Regions from separate parts of the Virgibacillus sp. M23 genome, predicted to be linked through region 1. Evidence: riboswitches for the same ligand, from Rfam matches in the RefSeq annotation. Region 1 holds a riboswitch; each other region holds the start of a gene.
The links. Region 1 has a riboswitch for thiamine pyrophosphate ahead of RVS70_RS19105 (lipoate--protein ligase family protein). Riboswitches for the same ligand answer to the same signal wherever they lie in the genome.
Positions count from the first base shown of each region.

Region 2: another riboswitch for thiamine pyrophosphate. It lies ahead of tenA (thiaminase II); the one in region 1 lies ahead of RVS70_RS19105 (lipoate--protein ligase family protein).
Region 3: another riboswitch for thiamine pyrophosphate. It lies ahead of thiT (energy-coupled thiamine transporter ThiT); the one in region 1 lies ahead of RVS70_RS19105 (lipoate--protein ligase family protein).

Region 1 is NZ_JAWDHA010000072.1:2,016-13,463, forward strand. Features, by position in the region: gene chbG (chitin disaccharide deacetylase) at 1-431, opposite strand, end outside; gene RVS70_RS19080 (GntR family transcriptional regulator) at 463-1,194, opposite strand; gene RVS70_RS19085 (6-phospho-beta-glucosidase) at 1,691-3,007, shown strand; gene RVS70_RS19090 (PTS sugar transporter subunit IIC) at 3,009-4,280, shown strand; gene RVS70_RS19095 (PTS lactose/cellobiose transporter subunit IIA) at 4,285-4,614, shown strand; gene RVS70_RS19100 (PTS sugar transporter subunit IIB) at 4,619-4,921, shown strand; TPP riboswitch at 5,212-5,319, shown strand; gene RVS70_RS19105 (lipoate--protein ligase family protein) at 5,471-6,292, shown strand; gene lipA (lipoyl synthase) at 6,285-7,229, shown strand; gene hprK (HPr(Ser) kinase/phosphatase) at 7,335-8,261, shown strand; gene RVS70_RS19120 (hypothetical protein) at 8,821-9,225, opposite strand; gene RVS70_RS19125 (MraY family glycosyltransferase) at 9,406-10,491, shown strand; gene gndA (NADP-dependent phosphogluconate dehydrogenase) at 10,592-11,448, shown strand, end outside.
Region 2 is NZ_JAWDHA010000010.1:67,469-78,916, forward strand. Features, by position in the region: gene RVS70_RS06285 (hypothetical protein) at 1-469, shown strand, start outside; gene RVS70_RS06290 (MerR family transcriptional regulator) at 739-1,476, shown strand; gene RVS70_RS06295 (hypothetical protein) at 1,721-1,864, shown strand; gene thiE (thiamine phosphate synthase) at 2,206-2,823, opposite strand; gene thiM (hydroxyethylthiazole kinase) at 2,827-3,600, opposite strand; gene thiD (bifunctional hydroxymethylpyrimidine kinase/phosphomethylpyrimidine kinase) at 3,597-4,403, opposite strand; gene tenA (thiaminase II) at 4,403-5,089, opposite strand; TPP riboswitch at 5,154-5,256, opposite strand; gene thiW (energy coupling factor transporter S component ThiW) at 5,245-5,742, opposite strand; TPP riboswitch at 5,947-6,058, opposite strand; gene RVS70_RS06325 (DUF2642 domain-containing protein) at 6,327-6,521, shown strand; gene RVS70_RS06330 (hypothetical protein) at 6,535-6,732, shown strand; gene RVS70_RS06335 (Gfo/Idh/MocA family oxidoreductase) at 8,036-8,962, opposite strand; gene RVS70_RS06340 (glycosyltransferase) at 9,095-10,018, shown strand; gene RVS70_RS06345 (acyltransferase) at 10,033-10,722, shown strand; gene RVS70_RS06350 (D-glucuronyl C5-epimerase family protein) at 10,728-11,448, shown strand, end outside.
Region 3 is NZ_JAWDHA010000080.1:6,587-16,068, forward strand. Features, by position in the region: gene RVS70_RS19860 (M3 family oligoendopeptidase) at 1-1,123, shown strand, start outside; TPP riboswitch at 1,383-1,485, shown strand; gene thiT (energy-coupled thiamine transporter ThiT) at 1,594-2,163, shown strand; gene RVS70_RS19870 (general stress protein) at 2,675-3,025, opposite strand; gene RVS70_RS19875 (hypothetical protein) at 3,138-4,568, shown strand; gene RVS70_RS19880 (carbon starvation protein A) at 5,124-6,860, shown strand; gene RVS70_RS19885 (cory-CC-star protein) at 7,248-7,505, shown strand; gene RVS70_RS19890 (ArsA family ATPase) at 7,528-8,475, shown strand; gene RVS70_RS19895 (zinc-binding dehydrogenase) at 8,516-9,482, shown strand, end outside.

The DNA of each region.
Region 1 (11,448 bases):
TGATAATCCTTTGCTAACTTCATGATTAAAGGTTTAAGTGGCTCCCAACCATGTACATGATGATGACTATCAATATGATGTAAAGGAAGACCCGTATTCAAAAAAGCTTCTATTTGGGAGCGCCATTCTAACTCCAATTCCTGTAAATTGGGCGGATTCATTTGTCGAAAACGACTACTAAATCTAAACGTACCATCCTCGTTTACAAGATCAGATATCTTGGAGCTTAATGGTTTCCCCCAAGTTAATACCAGATGGATTCCTACTTTTAAAGTTGGATGTGCTTTCGCTTGTTCTACTGCATAGTCTACAGCCAGCCCATTCATCATTAACGTTGTAGAATCAACTACCCCCTGCAAATGGGACTGTATAATGCCATCTGTTACTCCTTTTGTTAGACCATAATCATCCGCATTAAATAAAACCTTCATAAATATTTTCCCCCTCCATATTATTAAACTTTTATTCAGCTTCAAATGGGTAGTTACGTTCAATGACAAAATTTGTTTTATCTCCTCTAAAGTAAGAGCGAGAATATTCTACCTTCTCCCCTTTTTCATTTTCTGCAACGGTTTCAATATAAAAGCATGGTGAACCAGGTTCACAGTTTAAATGTGAAGAGGAGCGCTCATCAGCAAGTGCGATTTCTACATGTTCCGTTGTTTTTGCTATGTGGACGCTGAAATCCTCTTTTAAAGCTCCATAAAGCGAGGTCTCGGCTTGTTCCTTTGTAATTCCTGGTGCAACATTCCACGGAATGTAGGCGATCTCATATTGAGTCGGCTCAGTATTCGCTTTACGAACCCGCTCCACCCTTTGAATGGGGTCATTTAACGTAACATCTAACGATTGTTCTAGATATTCATTTGCCGGTACAACTTGAATACTAATCAACGTGATTTCTGCTTTTTTCCCTTGAATGGCAATCTGGTCGCTATATCGTTTTACGGTTTGGGATAATGTCTGTTTTACTTTCTGATCGGCGACAAAAGTTCCTCTGCCTTGATGACGCTCTAAGTAACCCTCAACAGTTAATTGATTGAGAGCAGTTCGAATAGTTGTTCTACTCACGCCAAAACCCTTACATAATTCTAGCTCTGTAGGTATCTTTTCTCCTCTCTTATATTTATTAGCTTTAATTCGATTCAGTAGTTCCTCTTTTATATAGGCATGTAATGATTGGTTCTTTTCCATTCGTGCACTCCCTTATCTATTTGATCTTTTTATCATGTTCATGGGTTAAAAGGAAATTTTCAATTCGTTAAAATTACGTGAAACTAAAATTATCTGGTTATATGTTGTAAAAAGCAAAAGACCTTTTTGCAGGATAATACATGAAGTACCCGGTTAGGTAATGTAGATGGTTGTCGATAGCCCGATAGTAATTGTACTGTCTACATGTATGCGTTATTAAAAATTCTTTTACTTGTAAATTTATTTAATTAAAGTGTACAAGATTACACATTTAATGACAATATTTTATAAATGTAATGACAATATAAAACAATTTTTTAATAATGTATGGACAATAAATAATTTGTATGATACATTTTTAATGGAGAAACGGAATAGGTATAAGTAACCAATAGTTAAGGAAGAAGTTTAGAGTTTTTTGGATCATTCCAGAAGACGCTTAATTTTTCATTATAATTAAAAGCGTTTTCAAAATTCATCAAAGGAGTTTATACAAATGACAGTAAAACTTGTAGTAGTTGGTGGTGGATCGAGTTATACACCTGAGATTATTGAAGGGATAATTCGTCGCCATGATTCATTCCCTGTTACAGATATTGTTCTAGTTGATATTGAAGCTGGGAAGGAAAAACTCGAGATTATCGGTAATCTGGCACAACGCATGATAGAAAAATCCAATAAACCTATTAATCTATCGTGGACATTAGATCGTAGAGAAGCACTTAAACAAGCTGACTTTGTTTCAACACAGATAAGAGTAGGAGGTTTAGCTGCTCGTTCAAAGGATGAACGAATCCCATTAAGTCACGGATTTATTGGTCAGGAAACAAATGGGGCTGGAGGAATATTTAAGGCCTTTCGTACCATACCAGTATTATTGGATTTGGCAAAAGATGTTCATGAAATTTGTCCCAATGCGTGGATTATAAACTTTACAAATCCTGCTGGAATCGTTACAGAAGCATTATTGAAACATTCACCACATAAGAAGGTTATTGGTGTTTGTAATATTCCATACAATATGCGTCATTCAACAGCAGAAATATTGGATGCCGATCCAAATGACGTATTAATTGAATTTATTGGGATGAACCATTTTGTTTTCGGTAAGAAGGTATATGTCAATGGAATAGATCGTACCAAAGAAGTTTTGGAGAAGTTAAGCGGCGATTTAGATTACTCACCTGCAAACATTGTTAATTTAGGCTGGTCGAAGACATTCATTGAAGCAACTGGACTTCTTCCTAATCCATATCATCAGTATTATTTCCAAACGAAAGAGGTTTTGGAAAAAGATGTGAAAGCATTTAAGGAAAATGGTACTAGGGCTGAGGTTGTGCAAAATTTGGAAACATCTTTATTTAACATCTATAGTAATCCATCATTATATGAAAAACCTAAGGAACTAGAAGAACGTGGTGGTGCTTTTTACAGTGACGTCGCTTGCAGTTTGATGGACTCTATATATAACAACAAACAGGATGTTCAGACTGTAAATACGATTAATAATGGGGCTATTCCAGATCTGCCTGAAGATGCAGTTATTGAAGTAAACTGCATGATTACAAATAATGGTCCAAAACCGATTTCTGTAGGTGCATTGCCACATACAGTGAAAGGCCATATTTATCAAATGAAGGCATTTGAAGAGTTAGTGATTCGGGCAAGTATATCTGGAGATTACAACGATGCATATACAGCAATGGTTATGAATCCACTTCTTGCAAACGAAAAAGGTAGTAAGGTTGTGCTTGATGAGTTATTAGAAGCACATAAATCATATTTACCACAATTTAAATCAAGGGGGAATTAGAATGAATAAGTTCATTGAAATTGCTGGTCGTATTGGATCACAACGTCATCTAGTAGCAGTGCGTGATGGATTCGTTGCGATTATGCCTTTAATTATTGTTGGTTCATTAGCAATCCTGATTAATAACTTTCCGCCATTTGGAAGTTTCAATTTCGTAGAATGGATGAATGGTATTTTTGGAGACGGTAATTGGCAGGCAGTTGGGGGAAGTATTTGGAATGGAACCTTTGCTGTATTGGGACTTTTAGTTTCGTTTTCTATCGCTTATAATTTAGCTAAGTCCTATGATGTTGATGGCTTATCAGCAGGTCTAATATCTGCTGGGGGCTTCATTATGCTCGTCCCATGGACTGAGGATGGTGGCTTGAATGCAGCATGGTTGGGGACACAAGGGTTATTCGTCGGAATTATTCTTGCATTAGTATTAACGGAATTATTCAGAATCTTAATAAAATCAAAAATGACAATTAAAATGCCAGAAGGTGTTCCTGAAGGAGTAACTCGTTCTTTTAAAGCTTTAATTCCTGCAGTAATTATACTCATCATTCTTGGTTTCTTCCAAGCATTGATGAATGTATTTGCAGAGCAAAGCGTGTTTGAGGTTATTTTCAATGTTATTCAAGAACCATTACAGGGGTTAGGGAATACGCTGCCTGCAGCAATGGTTGTCTCATTCCTCAATCATTTACTATGGTTCTTTGGTTTACATGGTACGAATATTATTGGATCCGTTATTGAACCATTATATTTACCATTAATTGAACAAAATTTAGATCTATTTAAGAGTGGAATGTCCGCATTTGAAGTACCAAATATTGTAACAAAGCCATTCCTTGACTCATTCGTGTTCATGGGTGGATCTGGTACCACAATTGCCTTATTAATTGCTATCTTTATTGTCATCCGTAGAGAAAAGAATCACCCTTATCGTCAAGTGGCAAAGTTATCTGCACCAGCAGGGTTATTTAACATTAACGAGCCAGTAATATTTGGTTTGCCAATTGTTTTGAATCCTGCAATGTTAATTCCTTTTATTTTGATACCGGTTACGTTAACTGTTACGTCATATATAGCATTGGCGACTGGACTAGTTCCAAGAACAGTAGCGATCTTGCCGTGGACAACGCCACCAATATTAAGCGGTTACTTAGTAACTGGAGGAAGCTGGCGTGGAATTGCCTTACAGGTATTTAATTTAACGCTTGCTGTACTTATGTATATACCGTTTATAATGGCAGGAGTTAGAACACTAAGACAACGAAAAGAGGGTTAATACAATGGAAACAACAGAGGATGTTCAAATGTTATCTTTCCAAATTATTTTACATGCTGGAAATGCAAGGTCACATGCGATGGAAGCAATTTCTCATGCAAAGGCATACCAGTTCAACGAGGCACGTCAAAAGATTGAAGCGGCTGATAAAGAATTTAATGATGCACACCATATGCAAACAAAACTTTTACAGGAAGAAGCAGATGGAAAACAAACGAATTTATCCGTAATATTGATCCATGCGCAGGATCATCTAATGACGGCTATGACAGTGAAAGACTTAGCGGTTGAAATGATAGACATGTATGAGAAAATACAAACATTGGAGGGATAATAAAATGAAAATTATACTAGTTTGTTCAGCGGGGATGTCAACGTCTATGCTTGTTAAAAAAATGAAGCAGGCAGCTGAGGAGCGGAATCTAGATGCAGAAATAAATGCAGTTGCTGAATCACAGTTAAAAAATGAATTAGATAATCTAGACGTTGTATTAATTGGTCCACAGGTTCGCTATTTAGAAAAGAAAATTAAAGAACAGGTTGAACCACATGGCATTGCCGTCGATGTAATCGATCAAATGGCATACGGCATGATACAAGGTGATAAAGTTTTAGATCAGGCAGTAGAGCTTGCAAAATAATTTCATACATGAAAGGAATAGCTGCCTGTTTTCTGAAGCGCTGGATTACAGCGCAGCTATTTTTTTATCGTCTAGGAAATAGTGAAATTTGCCAATATGGATAAATAGGCGCGTTTTGGGCCGCGTCCAGCCCCCAGAACTAGGCGACATTCATGTTGTTTGGTCGTATAGCGTTTTAAAGGGATTTATTAGTCTGTTAAAGATGAGCTATCAGAGTTTTCTTATTTAGACCTTTACAATTTATACCAATCTTGTTAAGCTGTTTTTGTTAGAAAATTTAATAGGAAATGTTACAGCACTAGGGGAGCTATTTGGAATAGCTGAGAAAGACGTATTCGTTTTGACCCTCTGTACCCGAACAGGATAATGCCTGCGTGGGAAAGTGTGGTCACCAAGGCTACATAAATGTTGACTGCATTCACAAGGAATGCAGTTTTTAATTTAATGTATAGCAAATCGTTCTCTGTTTTGCAGGTAGTCAGTCTAGTTTTGATCTCGATAGCTCTTTCTATGTGCTGGAAGTCGATTTCTTATTGGGAGGCGATTTTCATGCATGAACAATGGGGATTTTTAGAAAATGTACCACATGATGCTTCCATTAATATGGCATTAGATGAAGCCTTGCTTCATTGGCATTATGAAGGGAAAATACCGCCGACATTACGGTTTTATCGATGGATGAAACCGACACTTTCGATTGGTCATTTTCAAAAAGTAGATGGAAAAATTGACTTAGAAGGTGTAAAAAAACATCAATGTCAGTTTGTACGCAGAATGACAGGTGGAAGTGCGGTATTGCATGATGATGAATTAACATACAGTATTGTTATTTCTGAGGATCATCCTATGATAGCTTCTTCGATTCGCCAAGCTTATTATGATTTGTCGAAAGGAATTCTAAAAGGTTATCAAAACTTAGGAATAGAAGCAACCTACGCTGAATCATTTTCCAAGGAGAGAAGTAGTATTTGCTTCGAGCGGCCTGCTTTTTATGAAATGGTTGCAGATGGTAAAAAACTCTCAGGAAATGCACAAACTAGAAAAAAAGGGGTACTGCTTCAGCATGGATCGATACCGATAACCATGAACATTGATTTGCTATTCGATCTATTTTTATTTCCTTCAGACAAATTGAAAGAAAGAAAAAAACAAGGCTTTTGGAAAAAAGCAACAACAATTAATCAGTTAACAAATCAAGCGCATTCGTACGAAACAATTAAACCTGCTTTTATGGAGGGGTTCTCGAAAGGACTAAACATTAAGTTAGAGCCTTTTTCATTAACGAAAAGTCAATGGGATGAAGTATATAAACTTGCTGAAACAAACTATTCTGATGAGAACACGAGAAAAGGAGCGGTCACCCATGCCTAAAGATCAGACGTATATTCGAAAGCCTGAATGGTTAAAAACAAAGTTAAATACGAATAAATCATACAGAGGACTAAAAAAACTAATGCGTGATAATCGCTTAAACACTGTATGTGAAGAGGCACGTTGCCCGAATATTCATGAATGTTGGAGTGAAAGAAAAACAGCTACCTTTATGATTCTTGGAGATACATGTACACGAGGATGCCGTTTTTGTGCTGTAAAGACTGGACTGCCAAATGAACTGGATTGGGGAGAGCCAGAAAGAGTTGCGGATTCTGTTGTTGTAATGGGGCTTAGACATGTTGTTGTAACAGCAGTTGCTCGCGATGACTTAAACGATGGTGGTGCTGCCGTTTTTGCTGAAACTGTTCGAGCAGTACGAAGAAAAAATCCTGGCTGTACTATCGAAATTCTACCTTCTGATATGAAGGGTGACTATGATAGTCTGCATACACTTATGGATAGTGCTCCAGATATTTTTAACCATAATATTGAAACGGTAAGGAGATTAACAAAACGTGTACGTGCCAGAGCGATGTATGACCGTTCCTTGCAGCTACTTCAACGGGTAAAAGAAATTGCTCCAAACACACCAACAAAATCTAGTATTATGGTAGGTTTAGGAGAAGAAAAAGAGGAGATTATTCAAGCGATGGATGATCTGTTAGCACATCAGGTAGACATTGTAACAATTGGTCAATACTTACAACCAACTAAAAAACATTTAAATGTAGAGCGTTATTATCATCCTGATGAGTTTAAAGAGCTGAAGGAAATAGCTATTAATAAAGGCTTCAGGCACTGTGAGGCAGGTCCATTAGTTCGTTCTTCCTATCATGCAGATGAGCAAGTAACACAAGCTTCTGCACAGCGTCGAATTAATTATATGAAGGGCTATGAGAAACAGGAAAATAAGGAAGTCGACTTCACTTTTTAACTTCATCATGATACGTTATCATGAAACTTCTTATATCTGTTTTTCGTAATAAGAATAGTCAAGAGATTCAGACCTATGAAGTGAATAGAAATGGAGCGTATACAGATGAATGCTGTAACAATAAAGCAACTAGCAAAGCAATTTAGTTTGGAAGTATTGGCAGGAGAGGACCAATTGAACCGAACGATAACAAAAGCTAGAACGCATCGGCCTGGATTGGAGTTTATTGGATACTTTGATTTCTTTCCGATGGAACACGTTCAAGTATTGGGAAGAAAAGAAATTACCTACTTACATCAATTATCACATGAGGAGCGGCAGCTACGTATCGGTAACATCGTAAACTATCATCCACCTTGTTTTATTGTTACATCAAATCAAGAGGGATTAACGTATTTGACTAGATTTTGCAAGCAAGAAGGTATTCCATTATTACGTACGAAGGAAGCGACATCTACATTTATGGATAAATATGATGCTTATATGGTAAAGGCATTAGCTCCTGAGACTGCTGTTCACGGTGTATGTGTTAATATTTTTGGACTTGGTATATTGATTCGTGGTAAATCTGGAATTGGTAAAAGCGAGATTGCCCATGCCTTAATTGGTCGAGGACATCGGCTTGTAGCAGATGATATGGTTGTCTTAAAAAAATTAGGACCAGAAACATTACTCGGTACACATAATGGTACAAATAAGGAATTTCTTGCACTACGAAGCATTGGGCTCTTAAATGTGGTAAGACTGTATGGTAGAAAGGCATTTCAAGAGGAAACTCGTATTGCTCTTGATATTGAGCTGGCAGCGTGGCAAAAGAATGAGTTAAATAATGAATTAGAAGTAGCTACGGAAACTAGTGATTATATGGGGGTAACAATTCCTCGTATTGAAATACAGCTACAGCCTGGTCGTGATGTTGTCGGCTTAATTGAAGCGGCAGCAAATAATTGGTATTTACAGCAGCAAGGATATAGTGCTGCGGAAGAATTTATTCAACGTTTAGATTCTGATCGGACAGAAACAGAAGAGTAAAAATAGATAGAAGTCCTTCTATCATAGAAGGATCAAGAGACTGAGACAAAAGAATGAAGAAACAATCAAAAAACGAACGATAATTGGTTGAAATTAATTATTGTTCGTTTTTTGATCAAAATTATTAATTCAGCACCTGAAATAAGCGAGACTCCAGCGGGAACAGTACGCGTCCGAAGATCCACTTGGTAAGGTGTTTTTCTTTACCAAGTTAGCTAAGGCTGTGCCTGCGGAAAGCGCGTATAGTTTCACGGTGCGGATTCTTTGAGTAAAGAAGGTGTGCTTATTCCAGAAAACCATTACACGTCATGTGTGGGAAGGAGCGATAGAACTGGTTCAATGGAACTGGATTTATAATCAAAGTAAGTGGATGTATCGGAATGAGAAAAGAGAAGTGGAACGTAGCTACGCAGATTCAGAAGACCTGCATGGGCTGCGTTATTGTCGTTTCCTCGGAAAGCGAGTGGTATTCCGTTCGCCTACGAAAAAAGTCTTGTAGAAAACACAAAAGGTTCTCTACAAGCTAAACCTCCTACCATATCAAGGAGGTTTTTATACGTTATGGAACCATTAAAAATAAAGAAATAACAGAAATAAGTGGGATGGCCATTGTTAACATTAGGCTGATCATCGAAAAGTTGTTTACAGCCGATTTGGAATTTTCCTCCACATCTACTTTTCTCTGCATAAAAATAAAGAAAGCAGCAAATAACATGAAAAACACAATAATTATTCCAGGGACATATAAAGTAGAAACATCAGAAACAGGGGCTAGTTTTGAAAAGCCGTATATAATGAGAATAATTGGAATGGCTTCGCTTATAGCTACACCTAACATCATATTTGTTTGTACTTTACCTTGCTGTCTAGGATCCTTTTTAAGCTTTTCAACGTTTATTTTAAATAGAATTAAAATGGGAAATACAGCGAATGCTGCTGCAGCGACAAAAACATAGGGAATCACTGTCTCATCCTCCTTACCTCTAGTAAAAATGCTAAAACCAGCTTACCATGTACTATGAAGTTCCACAATAAGATTTGCTAAAAACTGCTATTATTCGATATAATTTAAGCTGGTCTTATCTGAATTGAAAATAATTATAATCCAGCTAGGAAAGTCATCTAGGATACTTAGGAGAATTCTATGTTTAATTACTTGGATTTATGGATTGCGTTTTTAATAGCACTCTTAACTGCTTTTTTACTTACATATCCAGTGAAAAAATTTGCTATGTTTATTGGAGCTGTCGACTTACCGAATCATCGTAAAATACATACGAAGGTGACACCTCGTTTAGGTGGACTTGCTATATTTTTAGGAACGATAGCTGGGATGATTTATTTACATCCTATGCATCCACATTTACCAGAAATTGCTGCAGGTGCTGTTGTAATCATTCTTACAGGTGCTTTAGATGATCGGTTCAGCATTCGACCAGTTGTAAAGCTGACGGGCCAGCTAATTGCTGCTACATTTCTCGTATCTGCTGGGCTGATTATAGAAAGACTGACATTGCCATTTTTCGGTACTGTGGAGTTAGGTTTTATTAGCGTTTTTGTCACTGTAGTCTGGGTGGTAGGTATTACAAATGCAATCAATTTAATTGATGGCTTAGATGGGCTGGCAACGGGAGTTACGACAATCGCATTGATCAGCATATTTATTATGGCATTAATTGATGCGCAAGTTCTTGTAGCTTACATATGTGTAGTGTTGATAGGCAGTAATCTTGGCTTTCTTTATCATAATTTCTATCCAGCAAAGATTTATATGGGAGATACGGGATCTAATTTTCTTGGATATATGATTGCCGTAGTGTCGATGCTTGGTTTATTTAAAAATATTGCTCTATTCAGCTTTATTATTCCAATTATCGTTCTAGCAGTACCGATTTTTGATACGTTATTTGCTATTGTTCGAAGAGCATATAATAAAGAGAATATAATGATGGCAGATAATAAGCATATACATTATCAACTGCTACACGCAGGCTATGGCCATCGCAAAACAGTGCTAATAATTTACGCATTTAGTGCCTTGTTTGGTGCAATGGCAATTTTATTTTCCAATGCGAGTATTACCACAGCCTTTGTTATTACTTTTTTTGTACTTATTCTCCTGCATGTATTTGCAGAAATGGCGGGTATTGTAATGGGGGGAAAGCGCCCAATGCTTGACTTATTACAGAGGCTATTCAAGAAGAGAAAAGTAGATAAAGATAATACGTAAATCATAAGCTTTTGTTATTTAAGCAAAGTTTACTATAATGGGATAGAATAAAGATAGAAATTCTTTACTGACATATAGATTAGAAAGGAATGGCATATATATGCAAAAACAGCAAATTGGTGTAATTGGGTTAGCGGTTATGGGAAAAAATCTTGCACTAAATATTGAAAGCCGTGGGTACTCTGTTGCCGTATACAATCGCTCTGTAGATAAAACAGAAGCATTTTTAGAAGATGAAGCAACAGGAAAAAATTTCATAGGTGCGAAGACAATAGAGGAATTTGTGAATTCCCTTGAAAAGCCAAGAAAAATCTTGCTAATGGTTAAAGCAGGACCTGCTACAGACGCAACTATTGAATCACTGAAGCCTTATTTAGAAAAAGGTGACATTTTAATTGATGGTGGAAATACACTGTATGAAGATACGATTCGCAGAAATAAGGCACTTGAAGAAACAGGTATTCATTTTATTGGAACAGGCGTATCTGGTGGCGAAGAAGGTGCGCTAAAAGGTCCATCTATTATGCCTGGTGGACAAAAGGAAGCCTATGAGCTTGTGGCACCAATTTTTGAGGCGATTTCTGCTAAGGTAGACGGAGCAGCTTGTACGACATACATTGGTCCAGATGGTGCCGGGCACTATGTGAAAATGGTTCATAATGGTATTGAATATGGTGATATGCAACTAATTTCCGAGGCTTATTACATATTGAAGCATGTACTAGGGCTTGATGCAGATGAGCTTCATGAGGTTTTCTCTGAATGGAATAAAGGTGAATTGGACAGTTATCTAATTGAGATTACAGCTGATATTTTTACAAAGAAAGATGAAGATACCGGCCAACCACTAGTTGATGTTATTCTCGACACTGCTGGACAAAAAGGAACTGGTAAATGGACAAGTAAGAATGCATTGGATTTAGGTGTTCCACTTCCATTGATTACCGAGTCAGTGTT
Region 2 (11,448 bases), on a different contig from region 1:
GTTATTTGCTATTATTACTAGTACATTACTATTAATTCTTCTCATCATTGAGAACATAAGAAGTACTCCTACGTATCCATGGGTTTCGTATACAGTTATTCCGTTGGTTTACTGGCCGATTCTTGTGTTCTTAGGGGCTAAAGCCAAGACATTACGAGTTGCAGTTGTTGGTAGTGGCGTTGCTATTCTTTATTATTTTTTACTAAACGTAATAGTCTCTCCGCATACTCCTTGGGTTATATTTCCCGCCTTTGCTGTATTATGGTGGCCGCTATCTGTGTATCATGTGAGAAGAAGTACGTATTTTACTTTTTCACTCCATGCGTCATTACTTCTTTGTTTATTTTTTATAATGGTAAATATTATTTACTCACCAGGTACCATTTGGGCCATTTATCCGATTTTCGCCATTCTTTGGTGGCCATTAAGCCTGTATTTTTTTGTATATAAACGGAATACGGAATCATGAATCAAGCGTGTAAACAGCCGCTGAATGGTGCTTCAATACAGCAACAAATAGTTTAGAACTAGAAAAGCAGGATGGATTCGAATGTTACCAAAACATTTCGAATGATAGTTCTGCTTTTTTTTACTGAAATTCTTTGTTCCAGTTCTTTTTGTTTGGATATAGCGATTGGTAACCTGTATTTAGAATTTAAATATGCTGTTAATTAATTTTTCTATTGACTCTAACGTTACGTTATACTTTATAGTAAGTTTACAGGGAGGTTAACAGCTATGAAAGTAAAGGAAGTAGCTGATTTGGTTGGGATTAGTGTGCGCACACTACATCATTATGATGAAATTGGGCTATTGACTCCCGAACAAACAACCGAATCAGGATATCGCATTTATTCAGAGAATGATCTAGAACGTTTGCAGCAGATTTTATTTTTTAAGGAACTTGATTTTTCTTTGAAGAAAATTAAAGAAATTATTGACAGCCCTTCTTTTAATCAAGCTGAGGCCTTAGAGATGCATCGCAAAATGCTGCTTGATAAAAGGAGGCGAATCAATACAATGATTGGAACGATTGATAAAACATTAAAGTATAAAAAAGGAGAGATTGTAATGAGTAATCAAGAAAAATTTGCCGGATTTGACTTTAGTCATAATCCTTATGAACAGGAAGCGCGAGAGCGTTGGGGGGATAAAGCAGTTAATAAATCGAATGCAAAACTTAATAGCTTCACAAAAGCTGAAAAAAAAGAGTTTGAGGAAACGTTCCATGCGATTTATCGTAAATTAGCCGAAGTTCGTCATGAAGATCCTGCCTCTGAAATTGCTCAAGAACGAATTGCTGAATGGTATCAATTCTTAAATCGTATAGGAACGTATTCACTAGAAGCTTTTAAAGGACTAGGCCAACTATATGTAGATGATGAACGTTTCACAAAAAATATCGATCAATATGGTAATGGTTTAGCTGTATTCATGCGAGATGCGATGACTGCCTATGCTGATAATCTTCAATAAATAGAAGGAGGCAGGAATGCTTCAGTCTCTTTTCGGTTAATCATGCTGAAGTTTTTACGAACAGTTTATTATCTATAGAGCTATGTGCTTATTCCCTTGCAGTCGTTATGGTAGTTCTAAAGGCTACTTTATGTAATAGGATTGCTACTATATTACCAAAATTCTGATTTTTATATACAATTAGAGAGTGACAGTGTATAGTAAAATGTAGATAGATTATTATAAAAGGAGTAGTGATAAAACAATGAAAAAGTTATTGCTGGGTAGTTCCATTCTTACCATGCTTCTTTTCTCGTCTATTTCAGCATCGGCAGCAGTGTCACCAGATTCCGGTGTGAATGGGTGTAAAGCGGGGAGTAAACACCATTGTAAGCGATATGAACTATAGATTTATGTTGATGAGCCTGTAGCTTGGAGCTACGGGTTCTTTTTATTCAAGTGGATAAATATGGGCGTGTTGAGCCGCGGCCAGCTTCAGCGACCAGAAACGATGCGACTTCACGAATCGCTCTAATCTAAGTCATTATTGGCTCGGAAGCTCACCATGATTCTTTCTCTCGCTCCAGTCGCTACGTTTCTAATCGGGCGCTTTGCTTTTATTCGTATAAAGAGTCGCAGGATTGACGAAAAAGCAAGCGTAAAAAAAGCTGTGCCGATTGTTTTTTATTGGGCACAGCTTTAATTGTTTTGTGTGCTATTTCTGCACTCTTTGAATATAGATTGTTACTACTATAATTGTAGAACAGCTTTATTAATATCTTCTGCAAGGGTTATAGCGGATATGATCGCAACCCCATCCGCTCCCGCTTGGATAACAGAAGCTGCATTGTCTGTAGTGATACCACCTATACCCACAATTGGCAGGGAGGGATAAGCTTGTTTAATATCTTTTATCCAATTCGGTCCAATCGCTGATTTAGCATCCTCTTTTGTTGTAGTAGAAAATATTGGCCCCACTCCTAAATAGTCAACAGAGGAAATGGGACTATTTACTAATTCTGTTTTATTTGATACAGAAAGGCCGACCCATTTATTTGGAAAACGCCTACGTAATTCCAGAGCAGATACATCATCCTGACCAACATGGATACCATCTGCATCTAATATTTCAGCAAGTTCTATGTCATCGTTAACGAAGAAAGGTATACGATAGTTTTGACAGATATTCCGAAGTTGTTTTCCTAAAATAAATTTTTTATAACCAGTTAATGACCCGTTTCCTTTTTCTCTAAATTGAAATGCTGTTATACCAGCTTTTACTGCTTGTTCCAAAATATGCTTTGGATCGTTATGGCAGTTCTGACTACCCATAATAAAGTATTTTCTTAGAGCATCCTTTAGCTGCAAAGATTAATTAACTCCTTTCAATTGATCTAAGTCTTTGGAAAGGGCGTCTATAAATGCTGGTAAGAAGCTTCCAGGACCAAGCACATATTCTTGAGAAGCCGCGTGTTCAGCAGCAAGTCCATAAAACTGTACTGCTGCCAATGCCTTAGCTTCTAGAGCATGATTAGTTGTTAAGCATGCAGTTAGAATAGCTCCTAATAAGCAGCCTGCACCAGTAATTTTTTCTAGCCATACATGACCAGTCGTGTTGTGAATTATTTTCCCTTCACTGTAAATTACATCCGTCTCACCAGTAACTACAGCAGTTGTATGATAGGCTTTGGCAACTTTAACGGCAATTTCTTCTAGATTACCGTCCCCAATTGACTCAACACCTTTTGTTTTCCAAGGGATCTCCACAAGCTGTGCCATTTCGCCAGCATTACCTTTGATTGCGGTAAACTGTACTTCGTGTAGCAAATGCTTTACAGCTTCTTGGCGAAAGGTTGTAGCCGCTACGCCAACTGGGTCAAGTACGACAGGGATACCTTTTTTATTTGCGGCTATTCCTGCTAGTTTCATAGCTGATAGCTCGTTTAAAGTTGTTGTACCAATATTAATAAGTACACCATTCGCAGCGGTAGCCATTTCTTTAGCCTCTTGTTCTGCTTTTGCCATTATCGGTGCTCCACCAAAGGCTAACAGACCATTAGCTGTAAAATTCATGACTACTTCATTGGTTAAGTTATGGATCAATGGTTTTTGTTCTCTAACTGCTTGAATAATGGATTGTGTCATTGTTCCACCCTTTCTTTGCGTACCGCCCAATGATTTGTAGGTCCGTTACCGGCACCAAGTGAAAAGGAGTATTGAATAGCAGCTGTTACATACTGTTTCGCCTGCTTTACAGCTTCGTAAAGTGGTAGACCTTTACTTAGATGAGCAGTAATTGCCGCTGAATACGTACAACCTGTACCATGTGTATTCTTTGTTTGAAACCGCTCTGCTTCGAACGTGTAAAGCTTATTCCCATCATATAAATAGTCGACGGCTTTACCTTGCAGGTGGCCACCTTTAACAAGTGCTGCGCGTGCTCCAAAGCTTTTGACGATCTCGAAAGCCGCTTCTTGCAAATCACTTGTATTATCAATAGATTGTCCTGTAATATACTGTGCTTCAGGAATATTAGGAGTAACTACAGTCGCTAATGGTAATAGCTGCTGTTTGAGAAACGATCGAGCATCTTCCGATATTAATGGATCGCCACTAGTTGCAACCATGACAGGGTCCATGACATAGTTCACAACTGATTTGGACAAGTGCTCTGCAATAACCTGCATCATATCTTTGTTCGCAATCATACCTGTTTTTATGCTATGCACAGGCATATCTGATATAACTGAGTTTAGTTGCTCATTTATCATCGTAACAGGTAGATGGTGTACGTTTTGCACACCGGTTGTATTTTGTGCCACAACAGAGGTGATTACAGACATTCCATATACGGTTAGTTCTTGAAATGTTTTTAGGTCTGCCTGTATGCCAGCACCGCCACTCGGATCTGTTCCAGCAATAGTCAGCGCGCAAGGTATGCTAGCCATTAGCTGTTCACCTTTTCTGCGTTTGGCCATGATTCACATGTGTAGGCCATTTCCCAGAATTTAAGCTCCAGCTGGCAGCTTTTTCGAAAAGCTTCTCTAATGAGATCTTTTTCATCCTTGGCAGCATTTTCTGCAAGTATATCCAACCGTTTTCTCAATTCAAAGGTGGTATTATCTACATCACCACTTGCATAGAAACTAATCCAATCGTAAAAAGGGTGATCTTTATTAGGATTATACTGCTCCATTAATTCCCTACCAATTTCTAAGTATGTCCAAGGGCATGGAAGTAGAGCTCCTAGTATCTCACTAGACGTTCCCATTTGTGCATGATACATCATATGTTTAATGTAATGATCTGCAGTAGGTGGCAAAGGGTGTCCTTGTAAGGACGCATAGTCCACACCGATATGATTGCAGAAGTTATGATGTGGGTGGATTTCATCGTTTAATATAAAATTTATTTGATCAAAGAAATAAGCAATATCATCACGTTTCTTTGATTTGGATAGCGCTATTCCATAAATTTGCATAAAGGCATTTAAGTATTCAAAGTCCGCTTTAATATAATGTGCGAGCGCATCTTTAGAAATCTCGCCAGTCCCTATCCCCTGAACAAAGGGATGATTAAAAATAAGCTGGAAAATATCATTGTTTTCTTCTCTTAATTGATCAGTGAAATTCATATTTAGCCTCCTTCTATTATGGGAAGCCACTAGAGGTGTAAAAGTAGATAAATAGAGGATAATAATATGTTCCCCACTACTTTCCTGCGCTGGTATTATCCAGATCAGGTTCAAAGGGACAAAGGAAAAGTCCTTATCTCAGCAACAAAGCGCCCCTAGTAGTTTCCTTGTACGCGTATCGTATCTTCTTGCTTTACTCGTAATAAAATGAACCAGCCAATAAATGCGCCAGTTATGCTACTTACCAAAAACGATGGCATGAAAATGAAAGCGCCAGCAGCACTGTCCATAAACAATTTAGCAAATGGAACCGCTATGAATGATCCGATAATACCAGTACCAATGCTTTCTCCGATCACAGCCCACAGCTTTCTACCAAACCACTGATAAAAAAGCCCAGCAAGGAAAGCACCAACCATTGCTCCCGGAAAAGCAAGTAATGTACCAATCCCCAGCATATTTCGTAAAATTCCAATCATAAAAGCTATGACTACGGCTGGACCAGGTCCCAGTATTACTGCCGCCATTACATTTACTGCGTGCTGCACTGGATACGCTTTAGCAATTCCAGCAGGAAACCATAAGAATTGTGCTCCTAATGTTCCAATTGCTACGAAAATTGCCATCAATGTTAATACGTGCGTTCTTCTCACTTATTCCCTCCTTTCTATAAAAAGTGAGCATAGGACAACAATAGGAATTACCGACAATATGCGGTATAGCTTACGTCCTACACGCCTCTCCCCAGTAGCTATGGATGCTAAAGGTAGACAGCAAAGCATAATATACATCCACTCTGTTCTTATGAAAAAAACCAGATCCTCCATGGACCTGGCTTTGTGTAAGAAAATAGAAAGACGTTGCGTCTACTACTTCCCTCCGCTGGTATTAACCAGATCAGGTCCATAAGAGTTAGAAACGTCACGTGTTTCCTCTCAGCCCACATATTGGGCACCCCTAGTAGTTAAGTAACTTGTGAATTTAATTATGCTTTCAGCAACTAACAGAATCAAGCATAACAAATATATTGTTATTTGTCATGGGAAAAAAGGAATATAGCGTCTACCATTTAAAGCGCCTTTTTTTAATAGGCTTATTTGATAGGTTATCATCTATTATTTTATTTATGTTTATATGATAATGGTGGAATTAGTGATCCATAGAAATAAATGCCCTTACAGCTTAGTAAATGTAGCATATGGTAAATAGAAATTTATTATAGAAAGGATGAATCTAATTGGCACTTACTCCTTCTAAAATTAAACAAGTACTTCTAAATTTAATAAATGAACAAGTTCAAATTACTACTGCTTTTGGAATGGTAACGGGAACAGTTGATCAGGTTAAGAATGATTATACTGTCATTATCGAGGGATCTGGCGACCAAGTTTTGGTGAGACTGTATAAAATTGAGCTTATTAGTGAGCTATAAAGGAGGAATATAGATGTTCCAAATAAATCTTTTTGCCGAACTTTTAACGCGTATAGGCTCTGATGCTGAAATAGCTACTGATAATAATTTAATAGAAGGTACGCTTCTAAAGGTAACTTCACAATTGGTAATCGTTAACGATAATAGTGGTTATGGGCCTCAAGAAATATATATAGCATTTAATGCTATTAATTTTGTACGATTTTCTTAAGAATAATAAAGTTAGGTTTTGTTGGTTTAACAGTATTACTTTTGATTAAAAAGTATAACTTCTCGATTTGAAGGAGTTATACTTTTTTTAGTTATGCACCGTGCATGGATGAAAACTTGGCGTTGAAAGTCTGCTACAAGCTTGGCAGTAGGAACTGTTAGCGCATGGAAATGGCTATCGTGTGGTAGTGACTGAAAGAAGCTGGGCGTAAACTTCTGAACTGACGAACAGAAACTAGACAGAAGGTTTGATTAGTTCAGATAAGTCTGCGACATAAGACAAAGTCCAATACTGCCCATACAGTAAATTTAGCAGTTATATCGGAGGAAAGTTTTCATTCTAACAGGTAGAGATCTTATGAGGGGGCTGTGAGAGTTATAGGATAACGAGCCGATACAACCAAGATGGTGTATCTGATCTGTTAGAGAGGATTCTTTCAAGAAATAATCTCAATTAAGCTTATCTTCAAGTAGTCAGAAATAAAGGTACAACAGGGGGGGCGGGTATGTTGTGTGATCAGATGTATAGGTAAAAGTTATGGTATTGAGCATTAGGGAAATGGCAGAACGAGAGTCTGTCAGGTGAATATTATGGAAACGAAACCATTGAACCACTGAGGAAGTATCGAAAGTGTATAGAAGTCATCAAACTGAGGGGAAGTCATTTACTCAGGATCAGTTCGGAAGAAACCTGTTTACTGTCCGTTCGGTAGAGGGACAGATCCTTATAATACCATGGTGAAGAAAGAGTAGTTTAAGTATCTACAGGATGGTAATAATACAGATTGTCCATGATGTTCCTGTAACAAATCAGTTATAAGGAAATCTCTATCTTCATTACAATAAGGTCTAAGAAGAATTCATAGTAAAGTAGACCAACTGAATTCGGCTCAAATAGGTTAATGACGTTTTTGGTGTTTTTTTATTAGAGGGGACTTGGTACTGAAAAATCAGCATATAATTTCTGAAACAGGCGGAGTAGATTGCCTGTTTCAGAGAATATTTAGATAAACAAAAATTCTTAGAGTTTAGGGGGAAAAAGAACGTATTACATGATTTTAAATTGAATGACTAATAAAGAAGAAACAATTGTTTTAAATTGACCAATAATAACCACACTTAAATAATCCCATTGCGATTTTGGTTTTAACTCTTGTAATGGCGTGGTTTTAATTTTAATAATCATCGGTACCCAAGTTTGAAAATAAATATTTATATGAATGATATGATTAACCAGCGAATATAAATAAAATTAGACACTAATTATTCATACTTTCTAAGACTGGTTGGTATTTGAATTTTCCCTATAAATATTTGTTCTCGTTGTTTATTTTACTAATTTCCTTACTAATTTGATTGGTAATTAATAATGCTTTTATTCCTTCATTTCCTGATACAGAAGGTTCTCTTTTGACCTTAATACAGTTTATGAAATCAGTTAGCTGTACTTGTAGTGGATGTATAGAATCATCCACCTTAATAGTTTTGGTGAGAATAGAGCTTCGTATGTTGATTTCTTTTTTTAATAAATTGACGTCTATAAAAGCATCTTCGGTGAGAATTTGTATGGTTCTAATTTTATTTTTAGATTTAAAACTAGCTGACAGCTTTACGATTGTCTCTTGTGAAGACTTGGCAATGACCACAGCATGCTTAATTGTACCGTCAATTATTTTTCCTAACGCCTTAACTTCCATGAGTTTATCCTTAAGAATCTCTTGCAAAATATAAAGGTCATGGATCATTAAATCCTCTACAACATCGATATTTTTAATTCTTTTATGGTAGGGGCTCATACGCTGAAATTCAATGCCAATTATTTTTTTATTTTCTAATACCTTTAGAAGTTCCTGAATTACGGGATTAAAAAGCTCAATGTGGCCAACTTGAAGTATGACCCCTGATTTTAAAGATTTATAAAGCAAATCTTTTGCTTGTTCTACTGTACTGGTCATAGGTTTTTCTAATAACATGTGTACTTTATTATCAATACACTTTAAACCAATATCATAATGAAACTTAGTTGGGACAGCTATACTAACAGCGTCAACTTCTTTTAAGAGATTATCCAATGATGGGAAAGGCTTCATATTGTATTTTTTAGCAATTTCATTTCTTTTCGTTTCATCTATATCATATATACCTATTAGTTGGCAGTGATGATACATAGACGAATACGTTCGTATATGATTTTCTCCCATATTACCAGTTCCAATTACACCAACTCTCATATAATTCTCCTCACTTTGAATACGAATTATTTACATGTTATGCATTAGCTAGAAAGTGAGGTAGACTGTCATAACGACAAATTTTAAAATTGGCAATTGGCCTGTGCGCGAATGATAGGAAGGAGTGTCAACATGATCAAATTGCTCTTAATTGCAGAAGACACTTCTAAATTGATCAATAGGAATTTTTATTATTTAGAGCAGGAACTTAAAAATATGGTACATTTAACATTATGGAGACAGTCTGGACACATTGACTATATATTAAGGAAACTAGAAACTAGACCCGATTTTATAGTACTTTTAAATGATATTGATCGACATATGTCACCAAAGATAAACGGCCTTGCTCATATTGATATACCAACTGGTTTATTTGTAAATGATGTCCATCGCTTTATAAGCCTTAGACGAAATTTTATTAATAAAAATAATATAGATTACTTGTTTTCTATCATTAGAGATAAATTTTTAACATTATATCCTGAATTTCAAGATAAAATGGAATGGTTTCCGCATTTCGTCAATATAGATGTATGTAAAGACTATAAGTTAAAAAAAGATATCAACTTACTACTGATGGGAGCTGTAAGTGATACGTATCCCTTAAGGCAAAAAATCATAAAGACGTATGAGGGGAATGCTGATTTTATTTATCACAGGCATCCAGGTTATCAAAGTTTCAGAGAAAAAGAACAAGAAAAGATGATGGAGCACAATTATGCAAAAGAGTTGAACAGATCCAAGCTATTTTTTACTTGCCCATCTAGACATAATTATCCAGTTCTGAAATATTTTGAAGCACTTGCTTGTAAAACATTGCTATTAGCCCCTACCTTTAAAGAATTAGAAGATATAGGTTTTACTCCAGGAGTACATTTTGTAGCAATCGATGAAATTAATTTTGAAGAAAAGGCAGCATATTTTTTAGCTCATGAAACGGAACGGAAACAAATAATTGAACAAGGATACCGGTTTATTCATCAACACCATACTGTTCAACACCGAGCACAGCAATTAGTTAAGAAAATAGAAAAGATACTTCAATCACAATAATGGGAGGTTTTTGTTTGTCTTCTATACCTGAAAGCACGCAGATTGGTCATCATGTTACAATTGAGGATGACGTCACAGTTGGAGAGAATGTTGTAATTGGCCATAACTCTGTGATCTTAGAGGGAACAAAAATTGATAACAATGTAACGATTGGCTGTAATTGTGTTCTTGGTATCAAGCCAGCTATTAACCAAAGAATGCGGAAAACGTCGAATATTACCGAGTTAGTAATTAAAGCTGGTACACGGATTGGTCATCTAGTATCTATCTACGCTGGTACTCAAGTTGGCGAAGAGGTATTCATTGGTGATCATGCGAGTATCAGAGAAAATACGATAGTCGGTGATAAAACGGTTATCGGTAGAGCAGCGATAGTTGAACTAAATACACAAATTGGAGACTCTTGTACCATTCAAACAATGGCATATATTACAGGGGATACCATAATAGAAGATAATGTATTTGTTGGTCCCTGTGTATCAATGTCTAATGATAAGTATATGGGAGCGCAAAGTTATAGCTTAAAGGGACCTTTTATTAAAAATGGTGCCAAAATTGGAAATAATGCATCATTACTACCGGGGGTCAATATTGGAAACAACACGATAGTCGGTGCAGGTTCTGTTGTTACAAAGCATTTAGAAAATGGTGTAATAGCCGTAGGCATACCCGCAAAAATAATAGGTTTATCAGAAGAGAGTTGATTTAGATGGATACAAAGCAGATAGAAGATATTATGGTTTTGATGCACAATCAATTCGAAGCAGTTGGGAAGAGAATTGGTAATGAATTTCTAATTCCAATAACTTTACTAGAAAAAGGCTACGGTGTTGAAAAAGAGTGGCTAGAAACAGATAATTTGTTGAAAATTTTCATTACGAAGGCTCGTTATTTAGAAATAGATCAATATGATTATCAAGGTAATTACTTACATTATGACAGAAATCGTGTAGAGAATTGGAATGTCGAATTTATTAATGGTATTCCCAAAACAATTTACACGTATGGAAAATATTTTAATCCGTCTACAATTGCTCAATATGGCCTGCAACATTATAGCATTTATTTAAAAGAGAAGAAATTAGCAAGTAAGCAAAAATTTTTAAAAGTAGCTGATTGGTTTATGCATCATCAAGACGAACAAGGAGGGTGGCCGTATCAATTTGATCTTCACTATTACCCTGATAGGTTAAATAAAATCAAGTCTCCATGGTATTCTGCGATTGGATTAGGTATGGCTATGTCTGTTTTATCTAGGGCTACTGCGCTTACCAAAGATAAAAAGTATGAGCAATGTGCATTAAAAGCCACTAAAATGTTTGAAATTCCTTCAAATAACAATGGGGTGCTAGCTAAGTTTGAAGACAAGTACATGTTTTATGAAGAATGTCCAACAGATCCACCTAGTTTTATTTTGAATGGCTTCATGT
Region 3 (9,482 bases), on a different contig from region 1:
TTGGAAGAATAACGCTAGTTTATTTGGTCAAACATTAAACCACCTAGCTGGCTTTCGTTTACAAACATATAAGCATAGAAATTGGAATGAAGTTTTGCAAGAACCATTGGCTTTGAACCGTATGAGAAAAGAAACATTAGATGCGATGTGGACTGCAATAAAAAAATATAAGCATCCCTTTGTAGAGTATCTTATGAACAAGGCCAAACTACTTGGACTTAACAAACTAAGTATTTATGATGTTGGAGCACCAGTAAACAAAGTGGTTAAGACTTCGTCGTTTGAAGAAGGAGCTGACTTTATTGTCGAACATTTTACTCAGTTTAGTCCCCAAATGGCTGATTTTGCGAAAATGGCCTTTGAAAATAGGTGGATTGAGGCTGAGGATCGTCCAAATAAGCGTCCGGGAGGATTTTGTACAAGTTTCCCTGATAGTAAGCAAACACGCATTTTTATGACTTATTCAGGTACTTCATCTAATATTGCAACGTTAGCTCATGAGTTAGGGCATGCTTATCATCAACATGTAATGAATGATGTAAATGGACTTAATCAACGGTATGCAATGAATGTTGCTGAAACAGCGTCAACATTTGCTGAAATGGTTGTTGCAGATGCGTCGGTAAAAAGCGCACGTTCGATTGCGGAAAAGAAAAGTTTATTAGAGGATAAGATTCAGCGGAGCATTGCTTTTTTTATGAATATACATTCCCGTTTTATCTTTGAAAGGCGTTTTTATGAAGAAAGGAAACAAGGATTAGTGCCAGTGAAAAGATTAAACGATTTGATGATAGAAGCACAGAAAGAGGCATATTGTGATGCATTATCGGAGTATGATCCTAATTTTTGGGCATCTAAATTACATTTTCACATAACAAGGGTGCCATTTTACAATTTCCCTTATACATTTGGTTATCTTTTCAGTCTAGGTATCTATGCAAAAGCACAAGAAAACGAAGATAGTTTTGAAGATGCATATATTTCGCTTTTAAGGGATACTGGTCGCATGAACGTAGAGGATCTTGCTAAAAAACATTTGGATACAGATTTAACTAAGCCTGAATTCTGGGAAGCTGCTATTCAATTATGTGTCAATGATGTTGACGAATATCTTTCGTTGTAACGCTGTTGTGTTTTTACGATATGTCATGTACAATACTTGTAGTAAATAGGCAGTGAAAAGTAGTTTCTTATTTATTCCACATGTAACTGATAGTAAGAACCCCACTTCAAGGAATAAAGTGAAACCATTATTGGTAAGTGGGGGAATCGACTGCCGGTAAATGTCTGATTAGTTTATCTCTCAATCAGAGGTATAAACAAAAACCCCCACTGATTGAAGTTTCACTAAACAGTAAGACAAAAGAAGCAAATATAAGTTAGAAGCCTACAGGGGGAGCCAATTGGCTGAGAGTGAACATAACTGTTCTTACCCTTTGAACCTGTTAGTTAGTACTAGCGTAGGGATGGTGGCTTTTTTGATGGACAGAAAAGTAATGTGAGCAGATTCCCCATCAGGAAGTCTTCCCCTTGGCATTGCTTTTTTTGTATGGATAAGTTACTTAACTGCATAAAAAAGGGGAGGAGAAAGATATGAGGCGCACATTATTTTTAGTAGAAGTAGCCATTTTTGCAGCTTTTGCATTTTTATTGGATTTTATACCATTTTTATCATTTAAGGTTTGGGCTCAAGGTGGCTCCATATCCTTTGCGATGATACCGATTTTTATTGTCGCATTTCGCTGGGGGGTCAAGGGCGGTTTATTAGCTGGATTGCTGTTGGGAGGATTACAATTATTATTTGGGCCAACAGTCTTCGTACCCCTACAAGGGTTCTTAGATTATATTGTTGCGTTTACCGTATTAGGTTTTGCAGGAATTTTTGCAAAACCTGTCCAAGCAGCAGTTAAAGAAGGAAAAACGAAAACAAGCCTATATTATATTGCTGTAGGCGTGTTTTTAGGATCAGCTTTACGCTTTTTAGCCCATTTCACTGGAGGGATTGTATTCTTTGGTGAATTTGCGCCAGAAGGTCAGCCTGTATGGTTATACTCGTTGCTATATAACGGATCGTACATGTTACCTGGCTTTATATTAAGTACGGTTCTTGTGTTCTTTTTATTTCAAAAACAACCACGTACACTATTACGTATGTCCGCTTAATCTAGGAGTTTTCCTCATAATAAATATACGAAGATTAGTGGGTAGTTATTGACTCGAGGATTTTGCCCACTATTTTCTATTTAGTAGTTTAGAGTTATAGTGAGAGGTGAAATCAAGCTTAATCAATTGCGGCAATTATTATCGAGACTGATAAAATGATTATTCAGAGTAAGAAATATTTTGTTTTTTCCCAAGCTCTTTATTATCTTTATTTCATAACAAAAGCGCATTAGAAACGTAGCGACTGGAGCTAGTCAGCTCGTAGGGCGGGCGATTGTGAAGTCACATCGTTTCTGGGCGCTGGAGCTGGACGCGGCTCAACACGCCCCTATTTATCCAAATGGGTAAATTTTATATTTTCTTCCTAGACTATGAGAAAAGCTGCTTCACCCAATTAGAATTGGTGAAACAGCATTGATAACTTGCCTATCATAAGCAAGTTATCTTTTTCTTACTGACAGATTAAAACGTTTAATTATGAAAAACTACTGTATAGTAGAGATTTATGCTTTTATTGTAAATACCTATTAACTTCCTCATGGTTAGTTACAATCAAGAGTACTTTTCCTTCATCCATATCTTCCTCATAGTTTTCAGCTTCTGCTTGAGAGAATCCTATTTCGGTTAATTTCGTTCTTAGTTCATCACCTTGTGTACTAAAAAGATTACCAACGGCATGTCCAATATCCATTTCCCTTATTCCTATGGTATTCGCATCCGCACCATCAGCTATTCGGTTTGTTCGATCATCATCATGGGATAAAACATACACATCTTCTTTATGAATACCTTTATCCTTTAGTATTTGAATAGCTTCCTTTAATTGCTGATCATTTGTATATTCTTTTATAAATGGTTTCATTAAAATTACCTCCTTATCAATCTTTCATTATTATCATACCCAACGCTAGAAGAACTAAACATGTACGAATTGCATAGGCTATAGCACATCCATTGGAGAGGAAGAGGTTGGCGTGGAGCTTTCAATATCCCATATTTTATATGGTTTGTTTACCTTACTAATTATAGGCACAATGGTCATGCGGAAGGGAATCGTATTACCAACGTTATTTGGTACATTTATTATTGCGTGGGTTTATAAAGGTAGTCTAATTGCTGGATTTACCGCAATATTTCATGCAAATCTTGTAGCAGCACAAGAACTATTTAGTATTTTTTTAATCATCACCTTTATGCTCGCGTTATTAAATTCATTACGTGATTTAGGTGCAGATAAACGAATGATTCAGCCAATACAAAAAATAATGGTAAATGGTCATATATCTTATTTTGTTTTAGTTATTGCTACCTATTTGATATCTCTATTCTTTTGGCCAACACCAGCAGTACCCCTAATATGTGCGCTTTTGGTACCCGCTGCAATCCGAGCAGGTCTACCAGCAATTACGGCTGCAGTAGCAATAGCAATAGCTGGTCAAGGAATGGCACTTTCCTCTGATTATATTGTGCAAGTTGCCCCCAATTTATCTGCTACCTCAGCAGGAGTAGAAACAGCTGTGGTTGCCGATCAAGCACTTATTTTGTCACTTATAACAGGTGGTATTGCTATTATGCTTGCTTATATAATGTATCGAAAAACAATTCGATCGAAGGAGGATGTGCGAAACAACATAGAACTTGAAAACATTCAAACAACAAAGGAGTATACACAAAGTCAACATACGAATGAACTACGTGTATGGAGTAAATTATTTGCTATTCTTGTCCCTCTGGCATTAACTGGTGTCGTTAGTTACATGGTTTATGAAAAGCTTAATACAGGAAGAATGAGCGGATTAGAAGGAGGAGATGGAGCAGCATTTATTGGTGGTGTTGCAGTTATCTTGCTATTATTATCGACCATTGCATTTCGTAGGCAGCATGCGCTCGATTATATAACAACACATATAACAGATGGATTTGTTTTTGCTTTTAAGGCAATGGGTCCGGTTATTCCAATTGCTGGATTTTTCTTTTTAGGTAGTTCAGACTTTGCAGGAGCTATTTTAGGTATGGAGAAGCGTTCACCTGCATTCCTATTTGATCTCGTTCAATCGATTCAAGAATATCTTCCACAAAGTGCATTGTTAGCTGGATTCAGCGTTTTGCTTATTGGTATTATTACAGGGCTTGATGGCTCTGGTTTTTCAGGGCTTCCACTTACTGGTTCTCTAGCGGCATCATTACAAAACGGTTCCATTGATGCAACCACCCTTGCAGCAATAGGGCAAATGGGTTCGATATGGACTGGTGGTGGTACGCTCGTTGCATGGTCTTCTTTAATCGCTATTGCTGGTTTTTGTGGTGTATCGGTAATGGAATTAGTACGTAAAAACTTTATACCTGTTATCGTAGGATTAGTCATTACAACAATTGTAGCTGTAGTTATTTTATCCCGCATATAACTGGCAGTAAGCCCCCACTTCAAGCAATAAAGTGAACCCAAAATGGATAAGTGGGGGGTCAACTGCCAGTAAATGTCCGATTGGTTCACCTAACCATCCGTGGGGGATAAACAACCTCCTCCACGGATGGAAGTTTCACTTTATCCCGCATATAACTGGCAGTAAGCCCCCACTTCAAGCAATAAAGTGAACCCAATATAGGTAAGAGGGAGATCAACTGCCAGTAAATGTCCGATTGGTTCAAAGGCCTTTAGGTCATACTCTTGTGGTACTAACAATCAGTAGGGGATAAACAACCTCCCCACGGATGGAAGTTTCACGTTTTATAAATTGTATGAATGGACTCAAATAAAAAGGTGGTCCCTTATTAAATATCCTTCCTGTATAAATAAGGGATTACCTTTTAAACCATACATAAGGGTTGAATGAATCATGTAAAAGCAGAAAGACAGTACTAAAATAAAGCGTATTCACATATTCTCATACAGATACGTCTTAAAAAAATTACGTGCTAAAATTGGACGGGTCTTTACTTGATAAAGGAGGGATAAAGAAGTGTCAGGTATTTTAGTTGCATTAATAGGTATGATCGTTTTTGCATTAGGTTATCGCTACTATTCTCGTTTTGTAGCGAAAAAAATTTTTAAACTTGATCCAACCTATGTGACACCAGCACATCGTTACAGTGATGGAGTGGACTTTGTTCCCACAAATAAATTCGTACTATGGGGGCATCATTTTACTTCGGTTGCTGGTGCTGCACCAATATTGGGTCCGGCAATTGCCGTTTATTGGGGATGGCTGCCAGCTTTTCTGTGGGTAATACTTGGAACTGTATTTGCTGCGGGTGTGCATGATTTTGGAACATTGGTCTTGTCAGTACGAAATAAAGGTCAATCTGTAGGTACATTAGCACATCGTTTAATTGGTCAACGAGCGAAGATACTGTTTTTATTTATCATTTTAATTCTAGTGTTAATGGTCAATGCGGTCTTTGCATGGGTAATTTCAAATTTATTTATATCTTACCCAGCAAGTGTGCTTCCTGTATTTATTCAAATCCCATTAGCTATCTGGATCGGTTATGCTGTATATAAACGAAACAGAAAAATGCTTATTCCATCCGTGTTAGCATTAGCAATTATGTATTTAACTGCAATTGTTGCTAGTAAGGTAGAATTTCTTCAATTTGATCTCGTTCATTATATGGGTGGTGAAGCTGGAGCTGGTTTATTTGGTTTAGGAGCGGTTTCTTCGGCATTTTTAATTTGGATTGTCATTTTGATGATTTATGTCTATATTGCCTCAACACTTCCGGTTTGGAAATTATTACAGCCACGAGATTTTATTAATTCACATCAGCTTGTAGTGGGACTAGGAATTCTTTACTTAGGATTATTATTTACTAACCCAGAAATAACTGCTCCAGCTACGAATGCTAACCCAGATACACCTTGGCTTCCCTTATTATTTATTACGATAGCATGCGGGGCAATTTCAGGTTTTCATGGACTTGTTACATCAGGAACATCGTCAAAGCAATTGAATAGGGAAACAGATGCGAGATTTGTAGGCTACTTAGGAGCAGTAGGTGAAGGAATATTAGCATTAGTATCGATTCTTGCTGTTGCTACTTTTTTTGCTAGTACCGATGAATTTATGGCTACCTATAGCAGCTTCTCTGATGCCAATGCTTCTGGACTTGCTACCTTTGTTGAAGGGGCCGCTGTTCTGGCAGGGGGACTTGCCATTCCTCCAGATGTAGCAGTTACGATTGTATCGATTATTGTCGTTAGTTTCGCAGCTACGACTTTAGATACTTCTGTTCGACTCATGCGTTACATCATTGCTGAATTAGGTAGTGAGTATAATCTTCCAGTGTTAACACGGACACATGTGGCAACAACTGTGGCAGTTGCATCGAGTGCTGCGCTTGTATTATTACCAGAAGGTCCGAAAGGATTTGGGTCTGGAGGTTATCAACTTTGGCCACTATTTGGTACAGCCAATCAGTTACTGGCAGGGATTAGTTTGATGCTTATCGCAGTTTGGTTGAAACGATTAGGGCGAAACTATGCAGTTGTATTCATACCAATGGTGTTCTTAATGTTTATGACACTTTATGCGATGTTCCAGCAGGTTTTATTTGAATGGTCGTGGTTAGGCTCATCTCCTGATATATTATTATTTATTTTTGGTGCAATTATCTTTATATTTGCACTTTGGATAAGTATAACTGCATTCTCTGTATTGAGAGGAAACGATGGGAAACCATTGGATGATGACAATTAATGAAGGGCGTGTCTTCTATAAAAAATCGCCTAGATTAAAGTAACTGGAATATACGAGACATCTGTTGGAAGCGTGAGCGTGTGTGTGAATCCTCTGAAGAGAGATTGCAGGAGAGCCTAGCAGTTAGAAGGGAATACAATTCAGTCATGTTGGAAAAGGGCTAGTTTTTATCCCACATATAACTGGCAGTAAGACCCCCACTTCAAGCAATCAAGTAAAAACAACATAGGTAAGTGAGGGATTGACTGCCAGTAAATGTCCGATGGTTTCAAAGGTCTTTAGGTCATACCCTTGTGGTACTGATCCCATTCGTGGGGGATAAACAAAACCTCCACTGATTGAAGTTTCACTTTTTGACAGCCCCTTTTTCGGTGAAGGAGTGATTACATGTTTAAACATTGGAAGCGGTGCATTCAATGGTATGAGGAAATGATTAGCATGCCCCATCGTCAAGAAATCGCCCGAGAACTTAGGCAAGAAGATGATGTGTTTCTCTTACTACTATATTCAGAAATGATTGGCATTCCTAATCCAGTCTACTATTATACATTAGAACTCTATCCGTACATAGTGGAGAATTTTCATGATTGGCATTTGCGAATGGGGATGGAAAAATCACCTTTATCCGGTATTCGGTGCTGTTAATAAAAATCAAAAGGAGATTCAAATGGCAACGTTACTAAATAAGATTGTATTTATTGGCGGAAAAGGGGGAGTGGGTAAATCTACATCTGCAGCAGCACTTGCATGGGAAGCTGCAAGATTAAACAAGAAAACTTTGCTCATTTCTACAGACCCTGCTCATAATCTAGGAGATATTTTCAAACGGGAAATTGGCGGGCAAATAACCCAAATCACTAGATTATTATCTGCTATCGAAATTGATCCTGAAAAAGAAACGAACAACTATATAATGGGTGTAAAGGAAAATATTAAAAAGATGATGCATGCTGGGATGATTGAAGAAGTGAATCGGCAATTAGATACAGCTAAAGCTTCTCCTGGTGCAGATGAATCAGCGTTATTTAACAAACTTATTTCTATAATTATTGATGAACAGGATCATTATGATCATTTAATAGTTGACACAGCACCTACTGGTCATACAATACGACTTCTTACCCTTCCTGAACTTATGGGCATTTGGATAGATGGATTATTACAGCGAAGGAGGAAAACAAATCAGAATTATAGTCAGCTTTTAAATGATGGCGATCCTGTCGAAGATCCAATATATGATGTACTTAACCAACGACAGAAGCGTTTTTCTAAGGCTAGAGAACTGCTTTTAGATCAAGCTAATACAAGCTTTATATTTGTTCTCAACCCGGAGCGACTACCGATTGTGGAAACAAAGAAAGCAATTCAATTACTTGAAAAATATCATTTACATGTGAAAACATTAATCATAAATAAATTGTTACCAGAGCAAGCTGATGGTGAATTTTTGATACAACGTAAGGAATATGAGCAAAAGTATGTACATCAGATCGAATGTACATTTCCTAGCCAGGAAAAGATCTATGTTCCGTTATTTTCTCATGATATTATAGATATACAGCAACTAGAATTATTTGGTTCATACTATCAAAAGCACGATTTACTATTTAGCTAGCAATGGTAATACATGTGTAGAAGGGGAGAAGCGACTAATGATGAAGGGTTTTGTACATGAAGATGAAAAACTGTTAATACGTGAAATGAGTGTCCCAGTCCCAAAAGGCACTGAGGTAGTAGTTTCTTTAAAAACAGCAGGATTAAACCGCCGTGATTTGTATATTCCTAACCGAAGAAAAGGAAAGAAAGAGCCTTTAATATTAGGATCAGATGGAGCAGGTATAGTTGAGCAGGTAGGTGATGAAGTAGACCATTTTCAACCAGGTGATGAGGTTATTATCAATCCTGCATTACGATGGGAGGCTAATAGTGACGCTCCACCTCAGGGATTTGACATTTTAGGTATGCCTGATCATGGTACGTTCGCTGAAAAGATTGCCATAGACGCAGCGCAATTAGAAGACAAGCCACAACATCTTTCCTGGGAAGAAGCCGGCGTTTTAGCGCTTTCTGGATTAACAGGATATCGCGCATTAGTCACAAAGGGACAAATAAAGAAAGGCGAAACTATATTTATTACGGGGGCTGGTAGTGGCGTATCAACATTTATTATTTCCTTTGCAAAGAATATGGGAGCAAAGGTTATTGTAACGTCTCGAAGTGAAAAGAAATTACAGCAGGCAAAAGCATTGGGAGCAGATATTACGCTCAGTAATGATGTTAATTGGACGGAGGCTTTAGCCGATGAAACGGTTGACCTTGTTATAGATAGTGTTGGACGGGCAACCTTTCAACGTTCATTAGAAGTATTAAGAAAAGGAGGGAGAATGGTAGTTTTTGGAGCAACTACAGAAGACATGATTCATCTGAATTTGCGGGAATTCTTTTATGGTCAATATCAATTACTAGGTTCGACGATGGGGAGTAGAGAGGAGCTTCGTGCTATGCTTAATCATATTGTGCAATATAATGTACACCCAATCGTAGATAGCACGTTCTCATTGTCAAATATTCAAAAGGCGTTTGATCATTTAGAGGAAAACAAGCAGTTTGGTAAAATAGCGA